3 regions of the Duffyella gerundensis genome follow, and region 2 is predicted to be linked to each of the others. Evidence: predicted binding sites of a transcription regulator. Region 2 holds the regulator's gene; each other region holds the start of a gene.

Region 1 (10,895 bases), 160 kb from region 2:
GATCGTACCGGCTTTCGCCTTGAGCGCCGCGTTGCCGCCTTCAGCCGTCATGCTGGTCGTGGCAACGGTTTCCTCGCCACCGTCGGTTCCGTGGCGCCATTTATCGGCCTGTTCGGTACCGTATGGGGCATCATGAACAGCTTCATCGGCATCGCCAAAACGCAAACCACTAACCTGGCCGTTGTGGCGCCGGGTATCGCCGAAGCGCTGCTGGCTACCGCCGTCGGCCTGGTTGCGGCGATCCCTGCGGTGGTGATCTACAACGTATTTGCGCGCATGATTGCCAATTACAAAGCGTCGCTGGGCGATGTTGCCGCGCAGGTGCTGCTGTTGCAGAGCCGCGATCTCGATCTGGCTAACAGCGGCGTTGGCCGTCCGACGACCACGCAGAAATTACGCTTAGGATAATTATCATGGGCATGCGATTAAACGACGGTGTCGAAACAGACGGTGAAATGCATGAGATCAACGTCACGCCGTTTATCGACGTGATGCTGGTGCTGCTGATTATCTTCATGGTGGCAGCACCGCTGGCCACGGTTGACGTACGCGTTAATCTGCCAGCCTCCACCAGTTCACCGCAGCCGCGCCCGGAAAAACCGGTTTATCTCTCGATCAAAGCGGATAAGCAGCTCTATATCGGCAATGAAGCGGTGACCGAAGCCAATCTGGTCAACGTGCTCAGCGCTCAGACGCAGGGCAACAAAGAGACCACCATTTTCTTCCAGGCGGATAAGAGCGTTGATTATGAAACGCTGATGGGCGTGATGGACGCCTTACGTCAGGCGGGCTATCTCAAGATTGGTCTGATGGGCATGGAAAGCGTCGCGAAAAAATAACCGATGCCCGTCCCGCTCAGCTGCGCAAGGCGGCGAGCGGGCGGGCGTTTATTTAACGACGTAACGCAATCGCTTCAATTTCAATTTTCACATCTTTTGGCAGCCGCGCCACTTCCACACAGGAACGGGCCGGAAAACTCGCCTGATGCTCGCTGAAAAACGCTTCATAGGTAGCGTTCACCGTAGCAAAATCGTTGAGATCCTTAACGAATACGGTGGTTTTCACGATGTCACCCACCTTCAGTCCGGCTGCTTCCACAATCGCCTGCACGTTCTCCAGCGACTGACGCGTTTGCGCAGCGATATCACTGGCCACGTTGCCGGTTTTTGGGTCGACCGGAATCTGGCCGGAGGTGATGATCATGCTGCCTAAATCCACGCCCTGTACATAAGGCCCGATGGCGGCTGGTGCGTTGTCGGTACTGATTTCACGAGACATATTTTCTCCTTGAAGACGTTGACGCAACGGCATCCGTTACGCGCTGACATAGCGGCACCATTATAAGTGCCGCCTCAGGGTTTACCAGTTTGCCAGCACCACATGATGGGCAAACTCTTTCTCGCAGTATTTGCACTTCAGCTGCACCGCATCCTGGCGTTTACGCACCGCAAAGCTCGAGCAGACTGGCTCGTTGCGGCTGATGCAGTTGCTGTTAGGGCAGGTCAGCACCCGCTCAATGCGATCCGGCAGCGTGGGCGAGATTTTGCCGACCACTTCATATTCGTCGATGCGGTTGACGGTGGCGTGCGGCGCGTAGACGGCCAGCTGGTTGATCTGATCGTCGGTGAGAAAGGTGTTTTCAATTTTGATCAGATCTTTGCGGCCCATCTCGCCGGAAGGCAGATTCAAGCCGATGGTGATGCGTTGGTCCGTTTCGGTCAGGCGAAACAGGCTCAGCAGCTTAAAGCCAATCTGTGCGGGAATGTGGTCAATCACCGTGCCGCGTTTAATCGCTTCAACCTGTAGTTTATTATCCTGTGTCATCGGGTTTTCTCCTTACAGATCCAGTTCGCTGTTCATCACCAGCGCCAGCAATGCCTGGCGTGCGTAGATACCGTTGCCCGCCTGCTGGAAATACCAGGCGTAAGGCGTCTTATCCACATCGGTGGTGATCTCATCAATGCGCGGCAGCGGATGCAGCACCTTCATATTGTCACCGGCGCCGGCCAGGTCGGCAGCGCGCAGGATGAACTGCGCTTTAACGTTGGCGTATTCCGAAGGGTCAAGACGCTCTTTTTGCACGCGGGTCATATAGAGAATGTCGAGCTGCGGGATCACCTCTTCAATGCTGTCGTGGCGGCTCCAGACAATGCCTTGTTCATCCAGCATATCGGTGATGTAACCCGGCATCGCCAGCGCATCCGGCGCGATAAAGTAGAAGCGATTGCCGTCGAATTTGGCCAGGGCCTGCGTCAGTGAATGCACGGTGCGGCCATATTTCAGATCGCCTACCATCGCCACGCTGAGGTTGCTGAGGCGGCTCTGCGTCTCCTGAATGGTGAACAGGTCGAGCAGCGTTTGCGTCGGATGCTGATTAGCCCCGTCACCGGCATTGAGGATCGGAATGCCGCCGGAGAACTCAGTGGCCAGACGGGCGGCGCCTTCCTGCGGATGACGCATCACGATGGCATCCACATAAGTGCTGATCACCGAAATGGTATCGGCAAGGGTTTCCCCTTTCTTGCCCAGCGACGTATTGCTGCCGTCGGCAAAGCCCACGACCGACGCGCCAAGGCGATGCATCGCCGTTTCAAACGACAGGCGCGTACGCGTCGACGCCTCAAAGAAGCAGCTGGCGATCACCTGATGCTTCAGCAGTTCAGGCTGTGGATGGGCTTTCAGCATGGCGGCGGTATGCAGCACCAGCTCAAGTTCCTGTCGGTTCAAATCGTTAATGGAAATGATGTGCTTGCGATATAGCGGATTGGCCATCTGTCATTCTCCTCTGCGCGTGCCGGATAATGGACAAAAAAAAGCCCCTGCAATGAGGGGCTTTCTTAAGATCGAAAATAGAATGGAAGGCGCGCCTGCAATCAGGCGTGATTGAGCGATGATAAAAGCGTGACGCTGAGTCATACATCCTCCCGGCAAAGTGTCGGGCATTATACGGAAACTGTGCCGGGCAGCAAGTGAAAAACGGCAGCGCGTAATCGTTTGCCCGCCTTGTTCAGGGCGCTTTGCTCAGGGTCGCTACCATGACCGCCTTAATGGTATGCAGACGGTTCTCAGCCTGATCAAAAACGATGCTGTGCGGCGATTCAAACACCTCGTTGGTCACTTCCATGCCGCCGTGCAGCCCATACTCTTCTGCCATCTGCTGGCCGAGCGTGGTTTGGTCATCATGAAAAGCGGGCAGGCAGTGCAGAAACTTTACCTCGGGATTGCCGGTCAGTTCCAGCATGGCGCGGTTGACCTGATAATCACGCAGTAGCGCGATGCGCTCGGCCCACACCGCCTTGGGTTCGCCCATGGAAACCCAGACGTCGGTATAGATAAAATCCGCGCCCTGTACGCCTTCAGCGATCGCTTCGGTCAGGGTGATTTTACCGCCGGTCTGCTGAGCCGCTTCGCGGCAGCTTTCCACCAGTGCCTCATCGGGCCAGCACGCTTTTGGTGCCACCAGCCGCAGATCGAGGCCAACCAGCGCCGCGGCTTCGAGCATGCTGTTGCCCATGTTATTGCGCGCATCGCCAACGTAGACAAAAGTCATCTCATTCAGCTTTTTCGTCGGCAGATGCTCCTGCATGGTCAGCAGATCGGCCAGCAATTGCGTAGGATGAAACTCATTGGTCAGCCCATTCCACACCGGCACACCGGCATGCTGTGCCAGCGTCTCGACAATCTGCTGGCCATGGCCGCGATACTGAATGCCGTCATAGATACGGCCTAACACGCGTGCGGTATCTTTGATCGACTCTTTATGGCCTATCTGGCTGCCGCTCGGACCCAAATAAGTGACATTGGCGCCCTGATCGTAAGCGGCAACTTCGAAAGAGCACCGGGTGCGGGTCGAGTCTTTTTCGAAGATGAGCGCAATGTTTTTTCCGGTCAGCCGCGGTGTTTCATTGCCCTTTTTTTTCGCGCTTTTTAATTCAGCCGCCAGCGTCAGCATGCTGTCTATTTCCGCCGGGGTGAAATCCAGTAAACGCAGGAAAGAACGGTGATAAAGCGAGGTCATGTGGTGCTCCATAAGGCGATGCAAAATGAATTAAAATTCAATTTAACCGTCTGAATATGCATTTTCAACCCTGAGGTAAAGAAACTTTCGCTTTTGTGTAGTGGCGCGTCGGCGTGTGTGGGAAAATAATCAAGACTCTGCCAATTAATGGGGAATAAATCATGGCATATGAAGAATTACTGGAAGAACAGCGCGAAGAGACGCGGCTGATCATTGAAGAGCTGCTGGACGATGGAAGCGATCCGGAAGCGCTCTACACCATTGAGCATCATCTCTCCTGCAACAACTTCGACTCGCTGGAAAAAGTGGCGGTAGACGCGTTCAAGCTGGGCTATGAAGTCAGCGAGCCGGAAGAGCTGGAGCTGGAAGATGGCAGCAAGGTGATGTGCGTGGATATTCTGAGTGAAGGTGCGCTGAATGCGGATCTGATCGACGTGCAGGTTGAGCAGCTGGTGAATCTGGCAGGCAAGTACAATGTCGATTACGACGGCTGGGGCACCTATTTTGAAGATCCTGACGCCGAAGATGAAGACGAAGAAGGCGACATGATCGACGATGACGATACCGGTATTCGTCACTGATTCTTCTGTATTAACCCGGCTTGCTGGCCGGGTTTCCTTTCGCTGATAACGCCAGAAAAACATGAACTACGCTGCACTGCTCGAACCCGTCCACCATTTTTTGACCTGCCGCACCTCTCAGGCGTGGATTGATGAGGCCCGCAAGCCGGAAAATCTGACGCTGCTGCTCACCGATCATATGGTATGCGAACTCAAGGCGGCGCAAACCGCGGCCTGGCTGATTCGTAAATACGTTGCCGACCAGCCCAGCGGCGATCTGATCCTCGCGTGGCTCAAGCCGTATGAAAACTTCATTTTTCGCGAACATCACGACACCGACTTTCTCAACGCCCATCGCGGCCTGACGCGCAGCATTATCGTGCGTAACGAACTGCCGTGGGCTGACGATCTGGTTGAAAAGATGGTGCTGCTGATCAAAGAGGAGCTGCACCATTTTTATCAGGTGTGGGAGATCATGCAGGCGCGCGGCATCGTCTATAAAAAAATCACCGCCAGCCGCTATGCCAAAGGGCTGCTGCGCGAAGTCACCACTCACGAACCGGATACGCTGGTGGATAAGCTGATCTGCGGCGCCTACATTGAAGCGCGCTCCTGCGAACGTTTTGCCAGCCTGGCGCCGTTTCTGGATGAGGAGCTGCAGAAGTTTTACCTGTCGCTGCTGCGCTCCGAGGCGCGTCACTATCAGGATTATCTTGCGCTGGCCGCGCAGATTTCACCGGTGGACATCGCGCCGCGAGTAAAAGCCATCGGCGAGGCAGAAGGGCGGCTGATCGCCGAGCCCGACAGCGAATTACGGTTTCATAGTGGGATGCCGGCGGGGCGAGAGTAGCCTTGGCAGGCGGCTGTTAAGGTCAAAATCTTTTAGGTCAACGTCAACGTCAAAAGCCGTTTCGTACAGGCTAAAGCCTGCCCGAGCAGGGCCGGCTTTAGCCCCGGCCCTGCACCCGCGCTATCCGGCAAACACAACCGCCCGCTGCGCGGGTGCCCTCAGCAAAAGCCTTTTCCTGACGGACCCGGCGCGATTCGCTCCTGCTCAGCGCGCCCTCTCGCCGCATCCCTGCGGCTCGTCCTGGAAAACGCTTTTCCCTCGGCGGCGGTGATGCCTCTAAAGGTCGAAACCCAGGTCAAGGTCAAAGGCGATTTCGTTCTGCCTGAAGGCAGCCCGAGCAGGGCCGGCAGTCGCCCCGGCCCTGCTCCCGCGCTATCCGGCAAACACAACCGCCCGCTGCGCGGGTGCCCTCAGCAAAAGCCTTTTCCTGACGGACCCGGCGCGATTCGCTCCTGCTCAACGCGCCTTCTCACCGCATCCCTGCGGCTCATTCTGGAAAACGCTTTCGCCTCGGCGTTTGTGATGCCTCCTCAAGGTCAAAACCCAAGTCAAAACCGAAAAGATAAAAGATGAAATCCTAAATAAAACTTCAAATTCTAAATAAAACCCAAAACCCAAAACCCAAAACCCAAAACCCAAAACCCAAAACCCAAAGCCTGAATTCCAACAAAGTGAAAATCGAAGTGCCTTTGCCTTTGCCTTTGCCTTTGCCTTTGCCTTAGATTTTTGGGTTTTGACGTGGGTTTTGACGTGGGTTTTGACGTGGGTTTTGACGTGGGTTTTGACGTGGGTTTTGACGTGGGTTTTGACGTGGGTTTTGACGTGGGTTTTGACGTGGGTTTTGACGTGGGTTTTGACGTGGGTTTTGACGTGGGTTTTGACTTGGGTTTTGACTTGGGTTTTGACCTTGAGGAGGCATCACCACCGCTGAGGAGATGAACATTTTAGGATGGCCCGCCATGGATGGCGGGACAAGGGAGCGCTGAGCAGGAGCGAATCGCGAACGGTCCGTGAAGAAATGTGAATCGACGAAGGTACCCGCCTGCGGCGGGCGGTTGTGTTTGCCGGATAGCCGGGGTGCAGGGGCGGGGCGCATGCCGCCCCTGCTCGGGCGGCCCGAAGGGCAGAACGAAATGGCCGTTGACCTGGCCCTTTAAGCGGACTGCCTTCAGGCAGAACGAAACGGCCGTTGACCTGGACGTTGACCTGGCCTTTAAGAAGCCCGCCTGCGCCAGGGCAAGCCAGGGCAAGCCACCCCTCACAATGCCTTCAGCATCCTCACTTCACAATCAACATGCCCGGTGCAGCCCAGCGGCTCCGTAATATGCTCAAAGCCCAGCTGCTCGTACAGGGCAATCGCGCGCGTCAGGCTGGCGGTGGTTTCGAGGTAACAGCGGCGGAAACCGCGGTCCCGGGCGAAATCCAGCGCCTGAAGGGCCAGACGGCGTGCGAGCCCAAGACCGCGCAGCTGCGGCAGGAAATACATCTTTTGCAGCTCGCAAATATCGGGTGCGCTGCACAGCAGGGGCGCTATGCCGCCGCCGCCGACAACCTCGCCATCCATCTCCACCACCCAATAGGCGCTGTGGGCTTCGCTGTAAAGCTCAAACAGCCGGTCAAGATTGGGATCGGCGACGGTGTAGCCTTTATCGGCGGTCAGGCCAAATTCAGCGGAAACGGTGCGAATCACCCGGGCAACAGAAGGATTGTCGCTGGCGACCATCGGGCGCAAATGCAGATTGAGAAGGGGTTCAGCTGTCATCGTGCAGGCTCACTGGCAGAAATAAAAAAGGCCGGGTCACATTGCCCGGCCAGTAAAAATTAACGCGTCATGCCGCAAATTACAATGCGGCAATCACCGCCTGCTGCTCGATCATTTTCGCTTTAGCCTGTTCGAACTCAGCCATGCGCTCACGCTCTTTAGCAACCACCGCTTCCGGGGCGCGTGACACAAATCCTTCGTTCGCCAGCTTGGCTTCGATTTTACCAATCTCTACCTCAAGCTTGCTGACCTCTTTCGCCAGGCGATCCAGCTCGGCGGCTTTATCCACCAGGCCGGCCATCGGAATCAGCAGCTCAGCGCCGTCGATGATTTTGGTCACCGACACCGGGCCTTTGTCATCCGCTGGCAGCAGCGTCAGGCTGTCGAGTCGCGCCAGCTTCTGCAGGAAACTGCGGTTCTCTTCCACGCGACGTTGCGCGTCAGCACTGGCACCGCGCAGCAGCACATCCAGCGGTTTACCCGGTGAAATGTTCATTTCTGCACGGATATTACGTACGGCAACGATCGCCTGCTTCAGCCATTCGGTATCGGCCAGCGCGGCGTTATCAACCTGATCGGCGTGATATTCCGGCATCGGCTGCAGCATGATGGTATCGGCGGTAATGCCTTTGAGCACCTTCACGCGCTGCCAGATGGTCTCGGTGATAAATGGAATGATGGGATGCGCGAGGCGCAGCAAGGCTTCCAGTACCGTTACCAGCGTATGACGCGTGCCGCGCAGTTCAGCGTCGCTGCCGCTGGTCATGACCGGTTTGGTCAGCTCCAGATACCAGTCGCAGAACTGGTTCCAGGTGAACTCATAAAGGATGTTCGCCGCGAGGTCGAAACGGTAGTTATCCAGTGATTCGCGATACGCTTTCACCGTATTGTTGAACTCAGCCAGAATCCAGCGATCGGCCAGCGACAGCACTTTTTCGCCGCCGTTCATGCCGCAATCCTGATCTTCCGTGTTCATCAGCACAAAACGGCTGGCGTTCCACAGCTTGTTACAGAAGTTGCGGTAGCCTTCAAGACGCTTCATATCCCAGTTGATATCGCGGCCGGTAGAAGCCAGCGCCGCCAGCGTGAAGCGCAGAGCGTCGGTGCCGGTTGGCTCAATGCCGTTCGGGAACTGTTTTTCGGTGCGCTTGCGAATTTTATCTGCCAGCTGCGGCTGCATCATGTTGCCGGTGCGTTTTTCCAGCAGCGCCTCCAGCGAAATGCCATCCACCATATCCAGCGGGTCAATCACGTTGCCCTTGGATTTGGACATCTTCTGGCCTTCTTCATCGCGAATCAAACCGGTCATGTAGACGGTTTTGAACGGCACCTGCGGTTTGCCGTCTTCATCTTTGATGAAATGCATGGTCAGCATGATCATGCGTGCAATCCAGAAGAAGATGATGTCGAAGCCGCTGACCAGCACGCTGGTCGGATGGAAGGTGCGCAGCGCCTCGGTGTTTTCTGGCCAGCCCAGCGTGGAGAAAGTCCACAGCCCGGAGGAGAACCAGGTATCCAGCACGTCATCATCCTGACGCAGCGCGATGTCGGCGCCGAGGTTGTTTTCCGCGCGCACTTCCGCTTCGTTACGACCCACAAACACGTTGCCCTGATCGTCATACCAGGCCGGAATGCGGTGGCCCCACCACAGCTGGCGGGAAATACACCAGTCCTGAATATCGCGCATCCAGGAGAAATACATGTTTTCGTACTGCTTCGGCACGAACTGGATGTCGCCGTTTTCCACCGCTTCCACCGCGACTTTCGCCAGCGGCGCAGTGCGCACATACCACTGATCGGTCAGCATCGGTTCAATCACTACGCCGCCGCGATCGCCATAAGGCACGGTTAAATCGTGTGGTTTGACTTCCTGCAGCAGGCCCAGCGCATCCACCGCCGCGACAATCGCTTTACGCGCGGCGAAACGCTCCATCTTCTGGAATTCCGCGGGCAGCGCGTCGGCGTAAACCGTGCTCTCTTCGCCATTGGTATCGCACACCTGCGCGCTTTCGCGGATATCACCGTCCAGCGTCAGAATGTTGATCATCGGCAGCTGATGGCGACGGCCTACTTCGTAGTCGTTGAAATCGTGCGCCGGGGTGATCTTCACGCAGCCGGTGCCTTTTTCCATGTCCGCATGCTCATCGCCCACGATCGGGATGCGGCGGTTGACCAGCGGCAGCATCACCGACTTACCGATCAGATCTTTATAACGCGGATCTTCCGGATTGACCGCCACGCCGGTATCGCCCAGCAGCGTTTCCGGACGAGTAGTCGCGACCACCAGATAATCTTTGCCGTCGGCGGTTTTCGCACCGTCAGCCAGCGGATAGCGGATATGCCACATTGAGCCTTTTGACTCGCGGTTTTCCACTTCGAGGTCAGAAATCGCCGTGCGCAGCTTGGGATCCCAGTTCACAAGGCGCTTGCCACGGTAAATCAGGTTCTCTTTATGCAAACGAACAAACACTTCGTTTACCGCGTGGGACAGCCCGTCGTCCATGGTGAAGCGCTCGCGCTCCCAGTCGACCGAGTTACCCAGACGGCGCATCTGACGGGTAATGGTGCCGCCCGATTCCGCCTTCCACTGCCAGATTTTTTCGATAAAGGCATCACGGCCGTAATCCTGGCGGGTTTTGCCCTCTTCGGCGGCGATTTTACGCTCCACCACCATTTGCGTGGCGATGCCCGCATGGTCGGTGCCCGCCTGCCACAGGGTATTTTTCCCCTGCATGCGCTGATAGCGGATCATCGTGTCCATGATGGTTTGCTGGAAGGCGTGACCCATGTGCAAGCTGCCGGTCACATTCGGCGGCGGGATCATGATGCAGAAGCTTTCCTGGCTGGTATCACCATTGGGTTTAAAGTAGCCCTGCTTTTCCCAGTGCTCGTAAAGCGGCTGTTCGATCTCTTGCGGGTTATATGTCTTTTCCATGTCTGCTATGTCGTTTGCGGCGGGGGTGGCGTCGCCGTATTCAAGTGGAAGCCCACGCTGCGATACGCTTTGTAGCGATCGCGCGCCAGCTGTTTTTGCGATTCTTCGTGAGGAACGAAGTCTATCACTTCATAGAAAGCTGTAGCAAAATCTGCGAAGGTCGGCAGCAGGCTGATCAGCAGGTCGCGCGGCGCGTTGCCGCGGCGCTGCGGCCAGGCCAGCTCAACCGGTGCGCCATATTTTGGCCCTTCGCCTGCCAGGTTATGCGGCACAAAGGCGGTGGAAGGGCGCTGCCAGAGCGCTTCATCCAGACGAATCGCCTGCGCTTCATCTGCACAGGCGATCAGCACACGTTTGCCCGCGCGCCATCGCGCTTCTGCCAGATCGCACACCAGCGTTTCGACGGCGTTCAGGCCATCGATTCCCGTTTCTGTGTCCAGAATGTAGAAGGTCGCGTTTTTCATTAACTACCCGGCTGGCTCATGTTTGACAGAACGGCAGTGCCCTCTGTCGGCAGGAGAAAAAAGTCAGGGCCACACGAGGTTGGCCCTGAGGGTCATTAATCGTCGCCGTTTAATCCGGCGCGGTTTAACAGGAATTGTGACAGCAAGGCGACCGGACGGCCAGTGGCGCCTTTCGCTTTGCCGGAACGCCAGGCGGTGCCAGCGATATCCAGGTGCGCCCAGTTATATTTGCGGGCAAAGCGCGCAAGGAAGCAGGCAGCGGTGATCGCGCCGCCGGGACGGCCGCCAATATTGGCCATGTCGGCA
Region 2 (10,895 bases):
CCTTTTTATTTCGGGCTAGCGCTTACTTAACAAACTCTTCGCCCTGCTGAATATCTTTTTTCAGCGTATCCAGCATGCCATCCAGCGCCTGCTGTTCAGCACTGCTCAGCGTGCCAATGGGCTTGCGCTCAACGATACCATTTTTGCCCAGCAACAGCGGCTGTGAAAAGAAGCGCGCGTGTTCGCCATCGCCTTCGACATAGGCGTATTCCACCACGTTGCTTTCACCCTGCAGTGCACGTACCAGCGCGAGACCGAAACGTGCCGCGGCCTGGCCCATCGACAGCGTGGCCGATCCGCCACCCGCCTTGGCTTCCACCACTTCGGTACCGGCATTTTGAATGCGTTTGGTCAGTTCAGCCACTTCCTGCTCGCTGAAGCTGACGCCTTCTACCTGTGACAGCAGCGGCAGAATGGTTACACCAGAGTGACCGCCGATCACCGGCACGTTAACCTGCTCTGGCTGCTTGCCCTTCAGTTCGGCAACGAAGGTGTTGGCGCGAATAATATCCAGCGTGGTGATGCCAAACAGACGGTTTTTGTCATACACACCCGCTTTTTTCAGTACTTCAGCGGCGATCGCCACCGTAGTATTGACCGGGTTAGTGATGATGCCGATCAGCGCTTTCGGTGCCGTGGCCGCAACCTGCTCAATCAGGTTACGCACAATGCCAGCGTTGACGTTAAACAGATCGGAACGGTCCATGCCTGGCTTGCGTGCCACACCGGCGGAAATCAATACCACATCCGCACCTTGCAGCGCTGGCGTTGCATCTTCACCACTGAAACCGGTAATTTTTACCGCCGTTGGGATATGGCTCAAGTCAACCGCCACACCCGGTGTCACCGGCGCGATGTCATAGAGAGTGAGTTCTGAACCCGCGGGTAACTGGGTTTTAAGCAGGAGCGCGAGCGCCTGTCCAATGCCGCCTGCTGCGCCGAGAACTGCAACTTTCATCCTAAACTCCTTATAATGGTGAGGCGGAAAAGTGCGAAGAATCCCTTTTCACAGGACCCCCGTCAACCTGAACGCCAGTGGCGAGTGCGACAGGTAGCTTTTGTCTGTTGTCGCACTCATTCAGACAATCGGTATTTATCTGTCTTGATTGTGAGCCGGTGTGAATGCCATGCCGTCCCACTGAATGAACATCAGCAATTTTATAACAATTTGTTCACTTTTTCCTCTGACCCAGCGCACAGTTAACGCACTTGATTCATAAAACATTTTTGTTAAGATGCGCCGCCTGAATAATTTCCTCGTAATACCCAGCAGACTGTTTGCATAAAAATTCATTTATATGCATAATAATACAGTAACCACCCCGTGAACTGGCCCATTTCACTCTTAATTTCGGTAAAATATGCGTAATCCATCCAAGCAGGAAGATCTGGTCAAGGCCTTTAAAGCCTTATTAAAAGAAGAGAAATTTAGCTCTCAAGGCGAGATCGTATTAGCGCTGCAGGAAGAGGGCTTCGAAAATATCAATCAATCCAAAGTGTCGCGCATGCTGACCAAGTTCGGTGCCGTACGCACGCGCAATGCGAAAATGGAGATGGTTTACTGCCTGCCCGCTGAGCTGGGCGTGCCCACCACCACCAGTCCGCTGAAAAATCTGGTGCTGGATATCGACTACAACGATGCACTGGTCGTGATTCATACCAGTCCTGGTGCAGCGCAGCTGATTGCCCGCCTGCTGGACTCACTGGGTAAAGCGGAAGGCATTTTGGGCACCATCGCCGGAGATGACACCATCTTTATCACGCCAGCACGCAGCTTTACCGTGAAACAGCTGTATGACGCAATCCTGATGCTGTTTGAACAGGAACTGTAATTGCTCTGCCGACAGCCAGGCTGTCGGCGCCCTTTTCGCATCTGCCTCTTTCTTTACCTCCATTTCACCACTACCTCGCTAATACGCTGCTTCACGGGCTGAAAAGCAGTGTAATATTCCATGATCTGTCTCAACGCAGGTCGATATATGGCAGCAGAGAGCACAAATAGCGCATTCTCACTATCCTTATGATTTTTGAAGGATTGATGAGCAGCAGTGCGAAATATAAGCATTTTTTATAACCTGTAGTTATTAAAAAGCTACAACTGCCTAAAGTATCCCACCAAAATATTATTAGCCGAATAATGATTTCCTGCGTTATTAGATATACACTTATTTTCGTGATGAGAATCACAGTAAGCAATCTAATAAAAAACATTAACGAGGAATCTCACATGAACGTTAAAACCACTCTTGCTGCACTAAGCGTACTTTCTGCGCTCTCTTTCGGCGCCAGCGCAGCCGACTTGGTCACCAACGAGCAGGCACAAAACCTGCAGTCAGCGGGCACCGTGAGCGTTAGCGGTCTCGACAGTTCGCCAATGACTATTCGTCAGGCGCTGTCCGATAAAGCCGATGCGCAGGGCGCCAGCAAATATCGCATTATTGAGGCGTATAACAACGGCAACTACCACGCTACCGCTGAACTCTATAAGTAACAGCGCGCGGTAGTTTTTTGAACGACATCACTATCTCTGACGACCTGACCTACTCTGTTTAGCCTGCAGGTTGTTGACCCGAATGAGGAAAGACACCATGAAAATTAAAGCGACACTTGCAACGTTAAGTCTGTTATCCCTGCTTAGTTTTGGCGCTTCGGCGGCTCAGCTGGTGACCAGCCAGCAGGCAGCGGATCTGCAGCCAGCAGGAACGATCAGTATCAGCGGCATCGGTGGTGCGCCAACAGATTACCGTGCGGCCCTGTCACAAAAAGCTGATGAGCAAGGCGCCAGCGCCTATAAAGTGATTGAAGCACGCACCGGTGACAGCTACCACCTGACTGCTGAACTCTACAAATAAGTTTCCCCGTCACCTTGTGACGAAGATTTTGCCCCGCCATGCGGGGCATTTTTTTGCGTGGTGTTAACGAATGGAAAACAGCAGGCGGCCTTCCAGTTCCGCTTCGGCCTCTTCAAACAGCAGAATCAAAGCGCCATAGCGACGTTTCTGTCCGGCGCCAAGATGGATAAACTCAACTTCTATTGGCAGCGGCATGGCAGGCCCCATCACCGCATCCCATAGTTCATCGAGATCGTAAAATGTCTCTCCATGCGCAAAGCGTTCGCTAAACTGCCGCAAGAAATGGCTCTGGTCGACAATCTCGTTAAAATCAAATGTCGTTTTATTCATGATGGCCGCTCCCGCCATACAATCGGGCAGCTTGCGCTGCCCGGGATTTTAGAGTCCGCCGATGTGCAGCGCTTTGACCTGTAAATACTCTTCCAGCCCCAGCACCGATCCTTCACGACCCAGTCCCGACTCTTTAACGCCACCAAACGGCGCCAGCTCGGTAGAAACGGCACACTCGTTGATACCCACCATGCCACTTTCCAGCGCCGCAGCGACCCGGAACACGCGCTGCAGGTTCTGGGTGTAGAAGTAGGCGGCCAGGCCATATTCAGTGTCATTGGCGCGACGAATCACCTCTTCTTCGTCATCGAAGCGGAAACAGGCAGCCACTGGTCCGAAGGTCTCGTCGCGGGCCAGCTTCATATTTTCACTGGCGTCGGCAATCACCGTCGGCTGCCAGAAGTTGCCGCCCAGAGCATGCCGCGCGCCACCTGCCACAACGCGTCCGCCGTTAGCAACGGCGTCCTGCACATGTTCTTCAACTTTTTCCACCGCTGCCGCATTGATTAACGGCCCCACGACTACCCCTTCCTCCATGCCGTTGCCGACCTTGAGTGCCTTAACTTCATCAGCCAGTTGGGTCACAAAGCGATCGTAGATAGCGTTATGAATAAAGAAGCGGTTCACGCTAACGCACACCTGACCTGCATTGCGGAATTTATTGGCAATCGCGCCTTTTACTGCCGCATCGATATCAGCATCCTCAAACACGATGTAAGGCGCATTTCCACCCAGCTCCATTGAGACTTTCTTCATGGTTTCCGCCGCGTTGCGCACCAACAGCTTGCCAACGGCGGTAGAGCCGGTGAAAGAAATTTTGCGTACTACGCTGCTGGCCATGATTGCATCGCTGATGGCTTGCGTATCGCCCGCCACCGCATTCAGCACGCCGTCCGGTATGCCCGCCTGTTTTGCCAGCTCAAGCAACGCAAAGGCGGAAAGCGGCGTATTATTGGCTGGTTTGATCAGGCCGGTGCAGCCCGCGGCGAGCGCCGCACCCAGCTTGCGTGTCAGCATGGCCATCGGGAAATTCCAGGGGGTGATCGCGGCGACCACACCTACCGGTTCCCGCGTGGCCAGAATGCGCGATCCCGCTTTGGCCGGAGGAATAATCTCGCCGTTGGCACGCTTTGCCTCCTCTGCAAACCACTGAATAAAGCTGGCGGCATAGTCTACTTCCCCTTCTGCCTCTTTCACCGGCTTGCCCTGCTCGGCGGTCATCAGCTCTGCCAGCCAGCGCTTGTTCTCGATTATCAGCTCGTACCAGCGATACAGATATTCAGAACGCGCCTTGGCGGTTTGTGCACGCCAGCCGGGGAAGGCCTGCTCAGCGGCAGCAATCGCCTGCTCCGTTTCCTGTTTGCCCGCGTTGGCAACTCGGGCAATGACCTCGCCGGTGGCCGGGTTCAATACATCAAAGGTGCTGCTCAGGCTCTGCCAGCGGCCATTGCTAAGGTAGCCTGTCTGGAAAAGCGGGTGATCGTGCAGGGACTGTGACATTTCTCCTCCTGGCGGAATTTACCATCATGTTTTCATCATTATAGTGGTGAATCGTGACGGCCGCGGCGGTGAGGCTGGCAGTGCGGCAAGAAAGTGGACAAAAAAAAGCCGCCCGCAGGCGGCTGACGATCATATTTTTATCATGGTGCTTTGATAGCGCTGCAGGATATCTGCCAGCCGGTGCACCGGTTCGGTGACGGTTGGCGGCGCGGCATACTGTGCCAGCTTTTGCTGGTAGATCTCCAGCTCCTGCAACAGCCGCTGATAATAGTACAGCCGCTTATCGTCGCTGCGTGCGGCAATGACCCGATCGGCGGTATAGCGCATCTGCTTATGCCAGGCGGAGAGATCGTCATTCACCGGAATCTCCGCCGCACGCAGCCGTTGATGGCCGATAATCAGGGTCAGCGCCAGACGGAACTTGTTAATATCTCCGGGAAACAGGTTTAACAGCAGGAACAGCTGTTGATAAAGCGCCGGTAGATGATTTTCACGACGACGGGCCTGATTGGTGGTCATCGCCGCCACCGCGGCATACATAAAGCGGTTCAGCAGCTTGCGGCCGGTGCGCGCCTTCGACTTATCGCGAATCAGCAGAATCACCAGCAGCGCCACAAAACAGCCAATCACCTGGCCAAGCGCATTGTCGAGAAACACGTTGACGCGAAACGTCATTGGGTTATCCAGCACCAGAATATTGAGCGTGCCGACCAGTGCGCCCAACGTGCCGATTTGTCGCCGCTGGATAAAAATCCCCCCCACAAACGCCAGCAGGCCGATCGCAATCGACAGCAGCAGCGCGCTCTGCTGCGTAGCGGGCAGAATATACATGAAGTAGATGCCGCCCAACGGCAGCGCAACGGTCATACCGTAAAGAAAATCTTTGGCGATCATCAGGGGATTCGGCATGCGCATGGCCAGCGCAGTGATCACCGCCAGCATCACCATACAGCCGCTGCCCGAGGTCCAGCCGGAATAGAGCCAGAACAGCGAACCCGCCGCCGTAGCAACAAAGGTGCGAATGCCGTTAATCATCGCGTGATGGGTTTCTGCCGAGCGGGCTTTTATCACCACTTCGCCCTGCAAAATCTGCTCTTCGATATGGCTGATGCGGCTGTTGGTTTGAATGCCTTTCATCAGCAGCGTGTACTGCGATGCAGCGCCCACCCAGCTGGCCAGCGTAAGCGGCAGGGATTTACTGCTACTGGCGGTAATCACCCGGCGCAACACCTTCAGCCGTTTGCGCACGTCGTTAACATCGTTGACCTCGCGATCCAGCAGCAAGCGATACTGCGGCGCGATGTAATCCGGACGGCTGTTCTGCACCAAAAAAGTTTCAGCAGCCTGAGTAATCAGCGTGAGCGAGAGCGTATTCAGCATATGTAAGCGGCGACTGACCCGCTGCCAGCGTGCCGATTCCATCATCAGCTGGCTGCGCATGCCGCCCAGCGCGGTGGTCCGACGCACCAGCCCGCTCCACGCCTTATCCACGGCGTCTTTATCGTCGTGCGCAACGCACAGTTGCAGCAGTTTGTAATGATCGACCAGCAGCGATTCCACTTCGCGATCGATCACTTTTTTGATCGATCGCGGGGAGAAGATCATGTCCGCGACAATGGCGCAAACAATACCCAGCACGATCTCGCTACAGCGCTCCACCGCATATTGCGGCGCCAGCGTCAGCGCGCCATTGGCGTCGGCGGTGACCACGATAATCAGCGCCGTATAGCCCGCCAGGCCAAGTGCATAAGAGTTCTCTACCCGAATCAGTGACGACAACCAGACGCAGATGCCCGCCCACAGACAGCAGAGCAGTAGCATTACCACCGGTGCGCGAATCGTGCCAATCATGATGGCAAGTGCCGCGATACAGCCGAGAAACGTGCCGATAATACGCAGCACGCCACGGTAACGCAGCGCGCCCGAATAGGGATCACCACCGGCAGCAAAAGCCGTACCGCCAGCCACAATGGCAGCGGTCATCACCGCCCAGCGCGGCGTTTCCAGATTGAAATGAAATCCAATCATCAACGCCGCAACAACGGCAAAGGTCAGCTTGATCGGAAAGCGCAGCGTTTCAAGTTGCATCATCGCCCGGCCTAACCAAACTCACGCAGGCGATTGAAAAAGCGCATCACCGGCGAGGCAGGTTTTTGCTGGCGATCTTCAGGCCCGGTCACTACAACGGTTGCGGTGGTGCCCGAAGGATAGAGATTGCCGATCTGCTCATCAAGATGGATACGCACCGGCACACGCTGCGCCAGACGAACCCATTCCAGATTAGAATCGACCGTGGCCATGCCTTTGCTATCGACGCTGCTGCTGCTGTTGGTAATACCTGCTGCGATGCTGTTCACCGTGCCATGCAGCACGCGGTTACTGCCCAGCGGCGTGATTTCAGCGCGGTAGCCAGGGCGAATGCCATCAAGCTTGGTCTCTTCCATATACGCCAGCACGTAGAACGAATGTTGTTTCACCAGCGCGACGGCAACCGATCCGCGAGTGATAAACTCACCCTCGAAGGCGTTCAGGTTGGTTACCCAGCCGTCAGAAGGCGCACGCACGGTGGTACGTTGCAGATCCAGCGCGGCTAAATCACGCGTAGCGGCAGCTTTTGCCAGCTGATGCTCGGTGGTTTGCAAATCGTTATTGGCCTGCTCAATCTGCTCGCGTGACATCGCCTGCACGCCAAGCTGGTTGCGACGTGACGCTTCTCGCCGCTTTTCACTGGCGATAGCCTGGTAATATGCGACGTCGGCCTGAGCTTCATCCAGCGCTTTCTGAAAACGTGGACGATCGATCACAAACAGCACATCGCCTTTCTTCACCAGCTGATTGTCATGCACCGGCACCTCGGTGATCAGCCCGGTAACGTCGGGCGCAATGGCCACCACATCGGCGGTAAATTTGGCATCCCGCGTCCACGGCGATTCGGTGTAGAACACCCAGGCACGAAAAATAATGACGGCGGCGATGATCACCAGAATAACGGTCACTGCATAACGCGCGACTTTTCTTATAAGCGCTTTCACTTAAACCTCAGACCAGCAGACAGGAAACGACGTAAAACACACAGCAGTACAGCGCCGTATTGAACAGGGCCGGATGCCAGACCATATCGTAAAGACCGGTAGGCGTTAACACACGGCGTACCAGCCAGAACAGCGCCAGCGACAAAATCAACTCAACGAAAATGGGCGGGAAAGAGAGCCCAAATATAACGATAACCGGAAGCACACTCATCTTTTATCCTTAAACAAACCATGCCGGGAACGCCCTGCGATCGACGCGCTCTCCTGGAATCAGGATAAATACGCACAGCGGTAACTGCATACACTGCAGTAAAGGGATTACCGTGACGCAATGAATAATAGCTTAGCCTCAGGCAACTAAAACGAGAGAAAAGCGTAAAGGGTTTTCGCGGCGTTGCTATAGTAACGCGGCTGACTATATGTTTTCTACCAATTGTGATCTAAATCACTTTTAAGCCAGAGTGAATAATGGAACGACTAAAAAGTATGTCGGTGTTTGCCAAAGTGGTTGAATTAGGTTCGTTTACCGCTGCTGCGCGCCAGATGCAGATGAGCGTCTCGTCAGCGAGCCAAATTGTGGCAAAACTGGAAGATGAGCTACAGGTAAAGTTGCTGAACCGCAGCACACGCAGTATTGGCCTGACCGAGGCGGGCAAAATTTATTATCAGGGCTGCGGTCGAATGCTGGCGGAAGCGCGACAGGTGCACGAGCAGCTCTACGCCTTTAACAATATGCCGATTGGCACGCTGCGCATTGGCAGCTCCTCGACCATGGCGCAGAACGTGTTATCGGTGATGACGGCGGATATTCTGCGTGAATATCCGGGCCTGACGGTCAACGTAATGAGCGGCATTCCCGCGCCCGACCTGATCGCCAACGGGCTTGATCTGGTTATTCGCGTTGGCGCACTGCAGGATTCCAGCCTTTTCTCACGGCGGCTTGGTTCGATGCCGATGGTGGTGTGCGCCAGCAAGCACTATCTCAGCCAGCACGGCACACCGGAAAAACCTGCCGATGTGGATAAGTTCTCCTGGCTGGAATACAGCGTGCGGCCCGATAACACCTTTGAACTGATCTCACCAGAAGGTCTGGTCACGCGACTGGCACCGCAGGGACGCTTTGCCACCAACGATTCGCAAACGCTGATTCGCTGGCTGAATGCCGGTGTTGGCATTGCGTATGTGCCGCTGATGTGGGTAATTGATCAGATCAATGCCGGTGAAATCGACATTCTATTTCCGCATTATCAGTCGCATCCGCGGCCGGTCTACGCGGTGTATACCGAAAAGGATAAGCTGCCGCTCAAGGTGCAGGTGTGCATCGACTATTTAACGGATTATTTTCAGCAGGTGGGAGCGGTTTATCAGGCTCATCGGGCAGGATAATAAAACGGCGGGCAACATGCCCGCCGTAGTTTGTCAGGCGGTGCCGCCGACGGTGAGTTTGTCGAGCTTCAGCGTTGGCTGACCAACGCCCACCGGCAAACTTTGTCCCTCTTTACCGCAAACGCCCACGCCTTTATCCAGCGCCAGATCGTTGCCGACCATAGAGATTTGCTGCATCGCTTCGATGCCAGAACCGATCAGAGTTGCGCCTTTCACCGGCTTCGTCACCTTACCGTTTTCAATCAGATAGGCTTCAGAAGTCGAGAAAACGAACTTGCCGGAGGTGATATCCACCTGGCCGCCGCCGAAGTTAGGCGCATACAGGCCGAACTCCACGCTTTCGATGATCTCCTGCGGCGTGGATTGACCCGCCAGCATATAGGTGTTGGTCATACGTGGCATCGGCAGATGTGCATAGGATTCACGACGGCCGTTACCGGTCGGCGGAACGCCCATCAGACGCGCGTTCAGCTTGTCCTGCATATAGCCTTTGAGAATGCCGTTCTCAATCAGCACGTTGTACTGGCCGGGAACGCCTTCATCATCAATAGCCAGCGAACCGCGCAGGCCGTCAATGGTGCCGTCATCAACCACGGTACAGAGTTCAGACGCCACCAGCTTGCCCATCTGGCCGCTAAACATCGAGGTGCCGCGACGGTTAAAGTCGCCTTCCAGGCCGTGTCCAACCGCTTCATGCAGTAGTACGCCAGGCCAGCCAGCGCCCAGCACCACCGGAATCGATCCGGCCGGGGCGGCGACAGCAGAGAGATTAACCAGTGCCATGCGCACCGCTTCGCGCGCCCAGGCTTCCGCCCGCACTTCGCCATTTTCATCGGCGAGGAAAAACTCATAGCCGGAACGACCGCCGCCGCCGCTGGAGCCACGCTCACGCTTGCCGTCATCTTCGACCTGCACGCTCACGGAGAGGCGCACCAGTGGACGCACGTCGGTAGCCAGCGTGCCATCAGTGGCGGCAACCAGCACCAGTTCATAGACGCCGCTCAGGCTGGCGCTGACTTCCTGCACGCGCTTATCGGCGGCGCGTGCCGCACGATCGACCCGGTGTAACAGATCAATTTTCTCTTCGCGGGTCAGGCTGCTCAGCGGATCGCGCGTGGGATACAAGGCGCGATGGTTCACTGCCGACAGCGTATGCGCTTTGCCGTTGCCCTGTTCACGTACAATGCTGCGTGCTGCTTCAGCACTCAGCGTGAGCGCATTCAGGGTGATCTGGTCCGCATAGGCAAAACCGGTTTTTTCACCGCTGACGGCGCGTACCCCGACGCCCTGATCGATATGATAAGAGCCATCTTTAATGATGCGATCTTCCAGCACCCAGGATTCATGGTAGCTGGACTGGAAATAGAGGTCGGCATAATCCAGGCGACGTTCTGAAAGCTGCCCCAGCAGGGCATACAGATCTTGCTGATTAATATTGTTAGCAGTCAGTAACTGCTCACTTACCAGATTCAGACTCATCGTTTCTCACTTGTTAATTAGCCATCAGTACAGCCTGCGGGAATTCCTCAGCGCCGTCAAATCACTTCGCGGAGGCGCCTTTGGTTTCGCGCGGCGCCCGCGATACTTCATCAATTTCAGGTTTATCAACCGGCCCGCTGATGTGATAACGCAAGACTGAAATTTTGTTCCAGAGCGGTGCCAGCGCTTTGCTGGCGGCGTACACCGCGGCACCGACTACCGGATTAATAGCAAAGGCGGTAGCGACGCCCACCGTGGCGGAAATTTCTGGTGCGACCACCGCTTCCATATCGATGCGGCGACGCACTAAATCGAC
Region 3 (10,895 bases), 1.2 Mb from region 2:
CTGGCACCGCGAACCGGCGCAAAGTTTTCCGGCTTGAAGAAAACAAACGACGGGTTAGTTTCCAGCAGCTCGCGCACATCCGCTGCGCTATGCTCTTCCGCCCATTTGCGAATCGCCTGCATCGACATATCTTCGCGCTTCACTTCGCCGCGATCGATCAGCTCTTTACCGATGCTGTGATAACCCCAGCCATTTTTCCCGGCGTAGCCAAAGAAAGTCAGCGGGCGACCATCACCATAATCGACGTAGCCACTGCCCTGCACATCCATCATGAAGTTGTCGATCAGTGAGTTGCTGTAGCCCGCAATATAACGTTCATCGATGGCGCCGCTGTAAATCTGCGCACGGCTGGGCAGTTTTCTTCCTTTACTGCGCGGCGGCATGCGGTAGATCGGATACTGGAATTCACCCTGACGGGTATAGCGCGCCTGCACTACCGGCGTGTAATAGCCGGTGAACTGCACGTTACCGTAATTGTCGACGCCTTCCATCTGGAACGCATCCAGCCCGAACTGGCGAAGCTGACGCGTATCGGCGCCCGCCATCAGCCAGCTTTCCACTGCGCTGTAGGTGCTGCTCTGTCGGGAATAGAGCGATGAGGAGGCGAATTTGATCTGCCCCACCTGATCGCCAAAATCTTTGCCGTTCACCGGTCGTCCCTTGGCGTTAGGCTGATTCACCAGCGCCAGCGGTTGATGCAGTTTTCCGTCTTTATATTGCTGACCGCGATCGGTCGGTTTTGACGAACATCCCGCCAGTAGCGCCAACAGCGCGCCAGTAAATGCAAGCTTTGCCCAACGTCCTTTCATTGCGTTCTCTTTATTGCTGATGGTGGCTGATAAATGCAGGCTGAAGATAGCAAAGAGCCGCGAGGATTTAAACGCATCGCCGGGCCGCAACGAGAAATTGCGCAGAAAAAAATCGTATTGTCGATAAAGCCAACACTCTGTTCCCGTTTGTTAATTTATGCAAAAAAAGGGTTGCGTCATAACGCCGAAAGAGTATAGTGCGCTTCCACGGACGCGGGATGGAGCAGCCTGGTAGCTCGTCGGGCTCATAACCCGAAGGTCGTCGGTTCAAATCCGGCTCCCGCAACCAACTCACGAAAGTGAGCGCAGTAAAGAAACAAGCTGTTGTGATGGAAGCAACAGACACGGACGCGGGATGGAGCAGCCTGGTAGCTCGTCGGGCTCATAACCCGAAGGTCGTCGGTTCAAATCCGGCTCCCGCAACCATTTAAACACCCAATCGGGTGTTTTTTTGTATCTGAAATTCGTCATACCACCTGCCGTTCAGGGCTTCCCTGCCCATCTCACTACTTATGCGCCGCGCCCGATGCCACCCAGGCTTTGATGCCAGCCAGAATCGCCTCTGCCACCTGCTGCTGATAACGCGTGGTGCGCAACTTCCGCTCTTCGGCAACGTTACTGATAAATGCGGTTTCCACCAGAATCGACGGAATGTCCGGCGCTTTCAGCACGGCAAAGCCCGCCTGATCAACAGTGCGCTTGTGCAGATGATTAATTTTTCCCATTCTGGCCAACACCTCTTTACCCAGCTTCAGGCTGTCGGTGATAGTTTGCCGCTGCACCATATCCAGCATGGTGTGATCGAGATAGCGATCGCCGCTCATGCTGACGCCGCCAATCAAATCCGCCTCGTTCTGTGACTGCGCCAGAAAACGCGCTGCGGCTGAGGTCGCACCGCGGGTCGACAGGGCAAACACCGACGAACCGCGCGCCGCCCGGCTGGTAAACGCATCCGCATGGATCGACACAAAGAGATCGGCCCGCTGTTTGCGTGCCTTTGCCACCCGGACTTTTAGCGGAATGAAGACATCTTCGTTGCGCGTCATGTAAGCGCGCATCTTCGGCTCTTTGTCGATCAGCGCCTTGAGCCGCCGTCCGATTTTCAACACGATATCTTTTTCGCGCGTTTTGTATTTGCCGTGTGCGCCCGGATCTTCGCCGCCGTGACCCGGATCGATCATGATCACAATCGGCCTGTCGCGCCCCGCTTTGCCTGGCAGCGGCGCACTGACCGGCTGGGTTTTCTCCAGATCGCCCTGGTTATAATCTTTCAGCAACGCGAGCAAGGGGTCGTCATGCGCCACTTCAGTTTGCGCATAGAGATCGACCACCAGTCGATGGCGAATACCGGCCACTGGCGCCAGGGTGAAGATCTTCGGCGCTACGCTGCGCTTCACCTGAAACACAATGCGCACCGTATTGTGATTAAATTGCCCGACTCGCGCCTCTTCAATAAAGGGATCGTCGCTGCGCACCAGTTTGCTCACGCCTTTCAGCACGTGGTTCAGCTGCGCATGCTCAATGTCGATCACCAGCCGATCGGGATTACTCAGGAAAAATTGCTTATATTTCAGCGGAACCGTCGATTCCAGCGTAACGCGCGTATAAGTTGAGGAAGGCCAGATGCGAATAGCCACCACATGGCTGCTGGCCGCCAGACCATCACGACTGATGGTTAACATCCATGCGGCACCAATGCCTTGCAGTAATCGTCGTCGGGATAAAACAGGGGTTGATTCGGACATGCCACTCCATGCTGCTGTGTACGTCTAAAAAATAGCCAACAGAAAAAAAATCAAAGCGGAACTTTAACGAATCTCAATTTTCAAGTCATCCCAAAATTGCCAGAAAATGCAGGTCGTTAGCGCGGCGGAGCGGAGTTAACCGTTGCGCCGCCAGCAGAATTGGCACTTGCAAAAACCCTCATAAAAGAATAAAAATACAAAAAATACGAATAAAAATGCAATGAGGTTGGCCGTGAAGGAACGTAGTACTGAACTGGTTCAGGGTTTTCGCCATACCGTTCCCTATATCAATGCCCATCGGGGCAAAACCTTTGTCATCATGCTGGGTGGCGAGGCGATCGAGCACGAAAACTTCTCCGGAATCGTCAATGATATTGGCCTGCTGCATAGCCTGGGTATCCGGCTGGTGGTGGTTTATGGTGCACGTCCGCAAATTGATGCTAATCTCGCGGCACATCAGCTTGAGCCGCAATATCACAAACATACGCGCGTTACCGATGCGCAATCGCTTGAGCTGGTCAAGCAGGCCGCCGGGCGTTTGCAGCTCGATATTACCGCCCGCCTTTCAATGAGCCTGAACAATACGCCGCTGCAGGGCGCGCATATTAATGTGGTCAGCGGCAACTTTATTATTGCTCAGCCGCTGGGCGTGGATGACGGCGTGGATTACTGTCACAGTGGCCGTATCCGTCGCATCGATGAAGAGGCGATTCATCGCCAGCTGGACAGCGGCGCTATCGTATTGATGGGACCGGTTGCGGTATCGGTGACCGGCGAAAGTTTTAATCTGACCTCAGAAGAAGTGGCGACACAGCTGGCGATCAAACTTAAGGCAGAGAAGATGATCGGCTTCTGCGCCGAACAGGGCGTCACCAATGATGATGGTGAAATTATCTCTGAGCTCTTTCCTGCCGATGCGCAGCAGCGTATTGACGTGCTGGAAACGCGCCACGACTATCTCTCGGCCACGGTGCGCTTTCTGCGCGGGGCGGTGCGTGCGTGCCGCAGCGGCGTGCGGCGCAGTCATCTCATCAGCTATCAGGAAGATGGCGCGCTGCTGCAGGAGCTGTTTTCACGCGACGGTATCGGCACGCAGATTGTGATGGAATCGGCAGAGCAGGTGCGCCGGGCCACCATCAACGATATTGGCGGTATTCTTGAGCTGATTCGTCCACTGGAGCAGCAGGGTATTCTGGTGCGCCGCTCGCGTGAACAGCTGGAGATGGAGATTGATAAATTCACCATTATTGAGCGTGATAATTTAACCATCGCCTGCGCTGCGCTCTATCCTTTCCCGGAGGAGCAGATTGGTGAAATGGCCTGCGTGGCGGTGCATCCCGATTACCGCAGCTCATCGCGTGGCGAAATGTTGCTGCAACGTGTGGAGATGCAGGCGCGCCAGATGGGCTTGAAAAAACTGTTTGTGCTGACCACGCGCAGTATTCACTGGTTTCAGGAGCGCGGCTTTACGCCGGTCGATATTGAACTACTGCCAGAAAGCAAAAAAGAGATGTACAACTATCAGCGCCGATCCAAGGTGTTGATGGCCGACCTGCGCCAGTCGAGCGCCAGATGATAAAAAAAGGCACCCTGTGAGGTGCCTTTTTTATTAGTCTGCCAGCCGCTCCACCAGCCCACTGCGCCGCTGCGTACGCAGCTGAACCGCCCGGCTGAACACCGTTTTATCGCTGTATAATGTCAGCTGTTTACGCGCGCGAGTGATCGCGGTATAGACCAGTTCCCGCGTCAGCACCGGCAGAAACTGGTTTGGCAGCACCAGTGCCGTGTGATCAAATTCCGATCCCTGCGATTTATGCACGGTCATCGCCCATGCCGTTTCATGCGGTGGCAAACGGCTTGGCTGCACGGCTTTGATCGAGCCATCCGGCAGCGGAAAGAAGACCTTCAGCGCGCCTTCACTGTCATACATGGCTACGCCGATATCGCCGTTGAACAGGCCAAGCGCCCGATCGTTGCGGGCGATCATGACCGGACGCCCCGCATACCATTTGCCGGCGCTGAGCGGCTTATCCAGTAGCCGTTTACGCATCAGCGTTTGTACGATGCGCTCATTGAGCCCGGCGACCCCAAACGGCCCTTCACGCAGCGCGCACAGCAGCTGATAGCGACCAAATGCCTCCAGCACCGCTGCAGGCTCTGCCTTCTGCCGCAATAGCTGCACATAATCGTGATAGCCGGTAACCACCTCATCCAGCATCTGCTGATAGCTGTCGGCATCAGCCAGATCAACACGCTGAAGATCGGTAAATCCGCGCTGAAATACCTGCTCTGCTTCAACGGTATCGCCTGCATTGACCGCGCTGGCCAGCTGACCGATGCCTGACTTCGCGTCAAAACGATAGCTTTTTCGCAGCAGACAAATGCTGTCGCGCACCGCTGACACGCTATTGTCGTCAATGCCTTCAACCTTGCAGCCGGTCAGGGCACTAAGCAGCCGCGCACGTTCCACGCTGTAACCCGCTTCGGCGCAGCGGCAGATATCACCCAGCACTGCGCCCGCTTCTACGGATGCCAGCTGATCGCGATCGCCAAGAAAAATCACCCGCGCATGAGTAGGCAGCGCGGCGATCAGGTTAGCCATCATCGGCAAATCCACCATTGAGGCTTCATCGACCACCAGCACATCAAGGTGCAACGGGTTGCCGGCATGATAGCGCAGGCGCTGGCTGTCTGGCTGTGCGCCCAACAGGCGATGCAGCGTGGTCGCTTCGGCGGGAAAGCGCTGCCGCTCTTCTTCGCTGACCGGCAAGCCCTGTAGTGCCTTACCCAGCGATTCCGTCAGCCGCGCCGCCGCTTTGCCGGTCGGTGCGGCAAGCTGAATGCGTAACTTGCCGCCTTCCAGACGGATCATCGCCGCCAGCAGCCTGGCAACGGTGGTGGTCTTACCGGTGCCAGGCCCGCCGGAAATTACCGCGGTTTTTCGGGTCAGCGCCACCGCAGCGGCAATTTTCTGCCAGTCCTGCTCCGCTTCGCCAAACAGCGCATCCAGCACCTGGCGCATGCGTGTGGGATCGGCTTCCTCTGTAGCGGGCGGTGTGGCGATAAATGACGCCACATGACCTTCACTGCGCCACATACGATTCAGGTAAAGACGCTCGCCGCTGAGCACCAGCGGTGCCGGTGATGAGCCATCGCTGACCGCTGGATGTTGCGCCAGCAGATCGCGCCACGCCGTCGGCGCGCCCGCTTTTTGCCACAGGGCACGCGCCAGTTCAGGATGTCGTCCGGCAAACAGGTTATCGACCGTGAGATGCGCCAGCGGCAGACACACATGGCCAGCGCCCGCTTCGGCACTGAGCCAGGCAGCGGCCAGCATCAAAGCAGGCTGCTGTTCGTTAGCCACCATACGGGCGAACTGTACATCAAGCGGCCGCAACAGGCGTTTGGTCAGCGCTTCAATCAACAGGTTATTCATGCTAACTCCACGTCGGTACCGGCAAAAAGCCGATCCAGCGATGTAATCAAATGCGCGTCAGGGCGGGTATAAAAGATGCCGTTATCCGATGCGCTACCATCAATGCCGCGCAAAAAGAGATAGAAGACCCCGCCAAAATGACGTTGATAGTCATAATCGGGCAAACGGTGCCGCAGATATCGATGCAGCGCAAGGCTGTAGAGCTGATACTGCAAATCGTAGCGATGAGAAATCATCGCCTGTGCCATCGCGGTTTGCGTATAGGCTTCGCTCTGCTCACCCAGCCAATTTGATTTGTAATCGAGCAGGTAATATTTCCCCTGCCAGCAAAACACCAGGTCAATAAAGCCTTTCAACATGCCCTGCACCTGACGGAAATCGAGTGGGGGTGCGGCCGCCGACAGCGGATCGTAGTGACGAATCACGCGATCGAGACGATCCGCGGTAAGCATCGCCGAGATAGGCAGATAGAATTCCAGTTCCACCTGACGCTGCTTAGCCGACAGCTGGCGTAACTCAATACCCTCTTCGCCTAACGGTGCTGCCAGCACGCGCTCGGTCCAGCTTTGTAACACCGGCAGCCAGCTCAACGGATAACCCTGCTCTTCCAGCTGCTGGCCCAGCCAGCTTTCGGCAACCGGCTGGGTAAAGTCTATCTGCTCAAACAGGCCATGCAGAAAGGTGCCCGGCGAGGCACCGCGCGGAAAGTGATGCGGTGTCAGCGCCGGTTCGATCACCGCCGATGCATCGCCCACCGCGTCGATATCGAAACGCGGCATCAGATCCAGCGCCACGGTGGGCCCATGCTGCTGCAACGCCGAATAACTGGTTACGCGCCAGTTATCATTTAGCGTGCGGCTCAAACGCAGGCTGCCCAGCGCGCTGCTGGCCGGACGCTCAGGCCGCCATATTTGATCTTCCGGTGCCGGTTCGCTGACCAGCGCCACGTTGTCATTACACATCTGCGTTAAATAATGCATTAACTGACCAGCATCGGCGGCCTCGCCCTGCTGCACCAGATAACCCAGCGCGCTTTTGTGCAGATCGCTGGCACCCTCTTTTTTACGATTGCCTTTTACCAGCGGCGCGATACCGACGCTGCAGTGCCAGACCGCACGCGTCAGCGCCACATAAAGCAGGCGCAAATCTTCCGCCAGACGCTCCTGCTCGGCCAGTTGCTGGCTCTCTTCGCCACCGCGCAGATCAAGCAGCGGCTGAAAAGTTTGCCGATCGTGATAGACCGCGGCGCTGCTTGCTTCACGAAAATTTGCGATAAACGGCAGCCAGACCAACGGATATTCCAGCCCTTTGGATTTATGTACCGTGACGATCTGCACCAGATGACGATCGCTCTCCAGACGCAGCTGCTGATTGCTGGCCTGGCTGTTGGGCTGCTCAATCTGCTGCGCAAGAAAACGCAACACAGCGTGCGGGCTGTCGAGCTGCGCTGAGGCTTCCTGCAGCAGTTCGCCGAGGTGCATCAGATCGGTCAGACGCCGCTCGCCGCTTTCCGACGCCAGCAAATTTTCTGCCAGCTGACGTTTCACCATCATATCGCGCAGCATAGGCAGCAGGCCGCGCTGCTGCCAGAGGCGCTGCCAGTTGGCAAACTCGTCCACCAGCGCATCCCATGCCTGCTCATCGCGGCTCAGCCGATCGATGGCGGCGGCATCCAGCCCTAAGATACTGGTTGCCAACGCGCTGCGTAAGGTTCGCTCATGCTCTGGCATCAGCACCGCCTGCAGCAGCCAGAGCAGTTCGCGCGCCTCCGGAGTGGTGTAGACGCTGTCGCGATTGGAAAGGTAAACCGAGGGAATATTGTAATGATTGAGCGCTTCACGCATGACCGTGGCTTCGCTGCGGCTGCGTACCAGAATAGCGATATCGGATGCCTGCACCGGACGCAGGTCGCCTTGCTTGCCGATCATCGCACTCCGCTGCTGTCCGCCCTGCAACCAGCTGCAAATCTCGCTGGCGCACTGCAGCGCCATATATTGCTGATAGTCGCTGACGCCGACGCCTTCGCCTGGCTGCAGCAGAAACCGTAAGGCGGGCTGTGCCTGACCGTTGATCTCGAAGCGCAGCCCGGCGTTTCTGGCCGCGGCGTTAACCGGCAGAAAGGGAATCTGCTCGAATAAAAACGGGTTTTCCAGCCGCGAAAACAGCTGATTCACGCTGGCAATCATCGCAGGAGAAGAGCGCCAGTTAGTATCCATGGTGTAGTGTGCGCTCACTTCAGAGCGTGCATGCATATAGGTGAAGATATCGGCACCGCGAAACGCGTAAATCGCCTGTTTGGGATCGCCGATCAACAGCAGCGCATGCTCAGGTTGCTGCGCGTAGATTTTACGGAATATACGGTACTGTTGCGGATCGGTATCCTGGAATTCATCGATCAGCGCAACCGGAAAACGGCTGCGAATGGTCTGCGCCAGTAACGCGTTATCTTCATGCTGCAGCGCCTCATCAAGCCGACTGAGCAGATCGTCAAAGCCCAGCAGCGCGCGCAGCTTTTTCTCTTTGCGCGTCATGATGCGAATTTCCTGCAGCGCGCGGGCGATGATCAGATCGCGCAGCGACAGCGGCTCAGCCAGAAAGTCTTCAATGGCGCTAAACAGCGCATGTATCGGCGGCGCGCCCTTTTTGGTTTTCTCATGCAGCGTGCTTTGCTGAAATCGCTCCAGCTCTTTGGGCACACTATACGTTTTGGTTTCCTGTTGCGCCCACTCGCCGATTTTTTCCAGCCAAACCGGCAGGTTTTTACTGCTGTAGCTGCGTTTATCAACGCCGGATTCGTGAATCAATCCATGCAGTGAATCGGCCGCTTCTCGCCACTGCGCTTTGATAGCGACGATACGGGCAATCAGCTTTTCATGTCGCACGGCGAGGGTTTCATCCTCCGCAGGCGGATGCTTGAGCGACGGCGACTCGCCCTGCAGCCAGGGCATCAGGGTAGTCAGCAGCTGCACCGGGCCGGTCCACTCTTCGGCGATCACCTGCGCAATGTCCATCGACAGCGGATAGCAGTGGCGACGCCAGAAATCTGCCGCGGCCTGGCGCAGCAGATGCTGCTCGTCTTCAATCAGCTGCTGGTCAAACAGCATGCCGGATTCAAAGGCGTTCAGGTTGAGCATGCGCTGACAGAAACCGTGGATGGTGAAAATGGCGGCCTCATCCATTTGCCGTTCTGCCGCCAGCAGCAAATTAGCCGCGTCGCTGAGATCTGCGATTTCTGCCATCAGCGCGGCTAATTGAAGATTGCTGCTGCTGCCGCGAACGCAGGCAATGCGCAGCTCGTGAATATTGGCGCGAATACGGCCGCGCAGCTCAGCGGTGGCCGCCTCGGTAAAGGTCACCACCAGGATCTCCTCAACCGATAACGGTCGGAAGTAGCCGTGTTCGCCACCATGCCCTAACAGCAGCCGCAAATAGAGCAGCCCGATGGTAAAGGTTTTGCCAGTTCCCGCGGATGCCTCAATTAATCGTTCATCACGCAGCGGCAAGGTCAGCGGATTAAGCGGCCAGGCAACCTGTTCGCTCATTGCAGCGCACTCTTAACCGGCATCGACTGCTGCAAGTCAGACAGCGCCGCCCAGGTGTGATAATCAGGCAAGATGGCGTAATCTGCCGCGCCCTGATGGCTGCCTGAAACCTGCGACATCATGGTCAGGCCATTTTGGGCGATAACCGCCTGATGGAAGAAATCCGCCAGTGAAGCGGGCGTAACCTGTTTGATCTGTTCTACTGCTTTTTCACGCGTATCGAACTGATAATTTTCCCGGTCAAAATCTTTGCTGTAACGTCCAGCCTCTTCGTCCAGCGTCTGCGGGCGTTGCTGCAGATCGTTGATCATCGCCAGCTGATACTGTGCAAAATCTTTCTGCTGCATGTCACGCAGACGCTTTTCCGCCTGCGGATAAAAAGCCTGATAGCGCTGTAACAAATAAGCGGGCTGCTTAACGTTGCTTTGTAACAGGAAGCCAATACCCCACTGACGGCCTATCGGCATCTGAAACGCGAACACCGCATAACCCAGCTGTTCTTCAGTGCGCAGCTGATTGTAAAACCACGGCTGGATAATCTGGCTGATCATCGAACTGTGCGCGATGCCCTGATACTCGTTGTAACCCAGTGGCGCATAGAGCGCGGCCAGCGCCGAATCAGTGCTGCTGCCTGGCTGCTGCAGGTTGGCTTTAATCGGTTTATCGAAGGCGATGTGCTCACTGTGCCACCAGCCGTCGCCCTGGCAGCCCAACTGTTTTTTCAGTTCGGTGGCAAGAGCGGTCACGCTGTCGGCACGCATATTACCGATGACCATCATTTCAGGCGTCGCCTGCTGGATCAGCTGCTGGCGATAGTGCTGCAGGTCGTCCAGCGTCAGCGTTTTTATCACTTCGCGACGTTCGCTACGCTGGGTATAAGGCAGGCGCGACAACATTTGTGCCGGTTGAATCGCCTGCTCAAAGGCTTTGCCGCGATCGGCGGCATCAAGCTGCTGCAGGTAAAACGACTTCGCTTGGGCAAACTGCGCCTCATCGGGCTGATAGCTGATATAGCCATGCAACATCTGTTGCATCAGCGCTGGCAGATGCTGTGTAAAGCCGCTGGCGTTAAACATGATGCCGTCATCTTCGCTGCTGGAAAAGCTGATCCCCGCGACGTTAGCCTGCGAGTTAAGCTCATCCAGCGCCAGGCCAGCCAGGTAATCGTTTAGGCCAAACAGTACCTGGCTGCGCGCATCGCGCATCGCCGCTTTATTACGTAATGCCAGGGTGATATTGGCTTTTGGCTCACTGGCAAAATAGCGGCTCGGCATATAGAACACGCGCAGGCCCGGCTGGTTTACCAGCTCCTGCGGATGAATATAGGCTTTCTCAAGCGGCGGAATCAGGCTGAAATCATCGG

The links. The regulator ArgR, encoded in region 2, controls arginine synthesis, uptake and breakdown. The targets are predictions, from matches to a motif close to ANTGAATAAAAATACANT.
Positions count from the first base shown of each region.
Region 1: argF (ornithine carbamoyltransferase) is a predicted target of ArgR. The motif match lies at 4,043-4,060, and genes of this name have one in related genera.
Region 3: argA (amino-acid N-acetyltransferase) is a predicted target of ArgR. The motif match lies at 2,738-2,755, and genes of this name have one in related genera.

Region 1 is NZ_LN907827.1:632,254-643,148, forward strand. It holds gene exbB (tol-pal system-associated acyl-CoA thioesterase) at 1-408, shown strand, start outside; gene exbD (TonB system transport protein ExbD) at 414-839, shown strand; gene ridA (2-iminobutanoate/2-iminopropanoate deaminase) at 892-1,278, opposite strand; gene pyrI (aspartate carbamoyltransferase regulatory subunit) at 1,360-1,824, opposite strand; gene pyrB (aspartate carbamoyltransferase) at 1,837-2,772, opposite strand; gene argF (ornithine carbamoyltransferase) at 3,008-4,018, opposite strand; gene rraB (ribonuclease E inhibitor RraB) at 4,180-4,599, shown strand; gene miaE (tRNA isopentenyl-2-thiomethyl-A-37 hydroxylase MiaE) at 4,661-5,428, shown strand; gene EM595_RS21340 (FliH/SctL family protein) at 6,167-6,367, shown strand; gene EM595_RS02915 (GNAT family N-acetyltransferase) at 6,687-7,190, opposite strand; gene EM595_RS02920 (valine--tRNA ligase) at 7,270-10,125, opposite strand; gene EM595_RS02925 (DNA polymerase III subunit chi) at 10,131-10,589, opposite strand; gene pepA (leucyl aminopeptidase) at 10,685-10,895, opposite strand, start outside.
Region 2 is NZ_LN907827.1:475,182-486,076, reverse strand. It holds gene mdh (malate dehydrogenase) at 23-958, opposite strand; gene argR (transcriptional regulator ArgR) at 1,362-1,832, shown strand; gene yhcN (peroxide/acid stress response protein YhcN) at 2,228-2,491, shown strand; gene yhcN (peroxide/acid stress response protein YhcN) at 2,589-2,852, shown strand; gene EM595_RS02205 (hypothetical protein) at 2,916-3,182, opposite strand; gene EM595_RS02200 (NAD-dependent succinate-semialdehyde dehydrogenase) at 3,231-4,682, opposite strand; gene aaeB (p-hydroxybenzoic acid efflux pump subunit AaeB) at 4,812-6,770, opposite strand; gene aaeA (p-hydroxybenzoic acid efflux pump subunit AaeA) at 6,782-7,714, opposite strand; gene aaeX (p-hydroxybenzoic acid efflux pump operon protein AaeX) at 7,722-7,925, opposite strand; gene aaeR (HTH-type transcriptional activator AaeR) at 8,183-9,100, shown strand; gene tldD (metalloprotease TldD) at 9,134-10,579, opposite strand; gene yhdP (AsmA2 domain-containing protein YhdP) at 10,641-10,895, opposite strand, start outside.
Region 3 is NZ_LN907827.1:3,039,462-3,050,356, forward strand. It holds gene mltA (murein transglycosylase A) at 1-809, opposite strand, end outside; tRNA gene EM595_RS14060 (tRNA-Met) at 1,022-1,098, shown strand; tRNA gene EM595_RS14065 (tRNA-Met) at 1,159-1,235, shown strand; gene amiC (N-acetylmuramoyl-L-alanine amidase AmiC) at 1,316-2,554, opposite strand; gene argA (amino-acid N-acetyltransferase) at 2,775-4,130, shown strand; gene recD (exodeoxyribonuclease V subunit alpha) at 4,164-5,990, opposite strand; gene recB (exodeoxyribonuclease V subunit beta) at 5,987-9,532, opposite strand; gene ptrA (pitrilysin) at 9,529-10,895, opposite strand, start outside.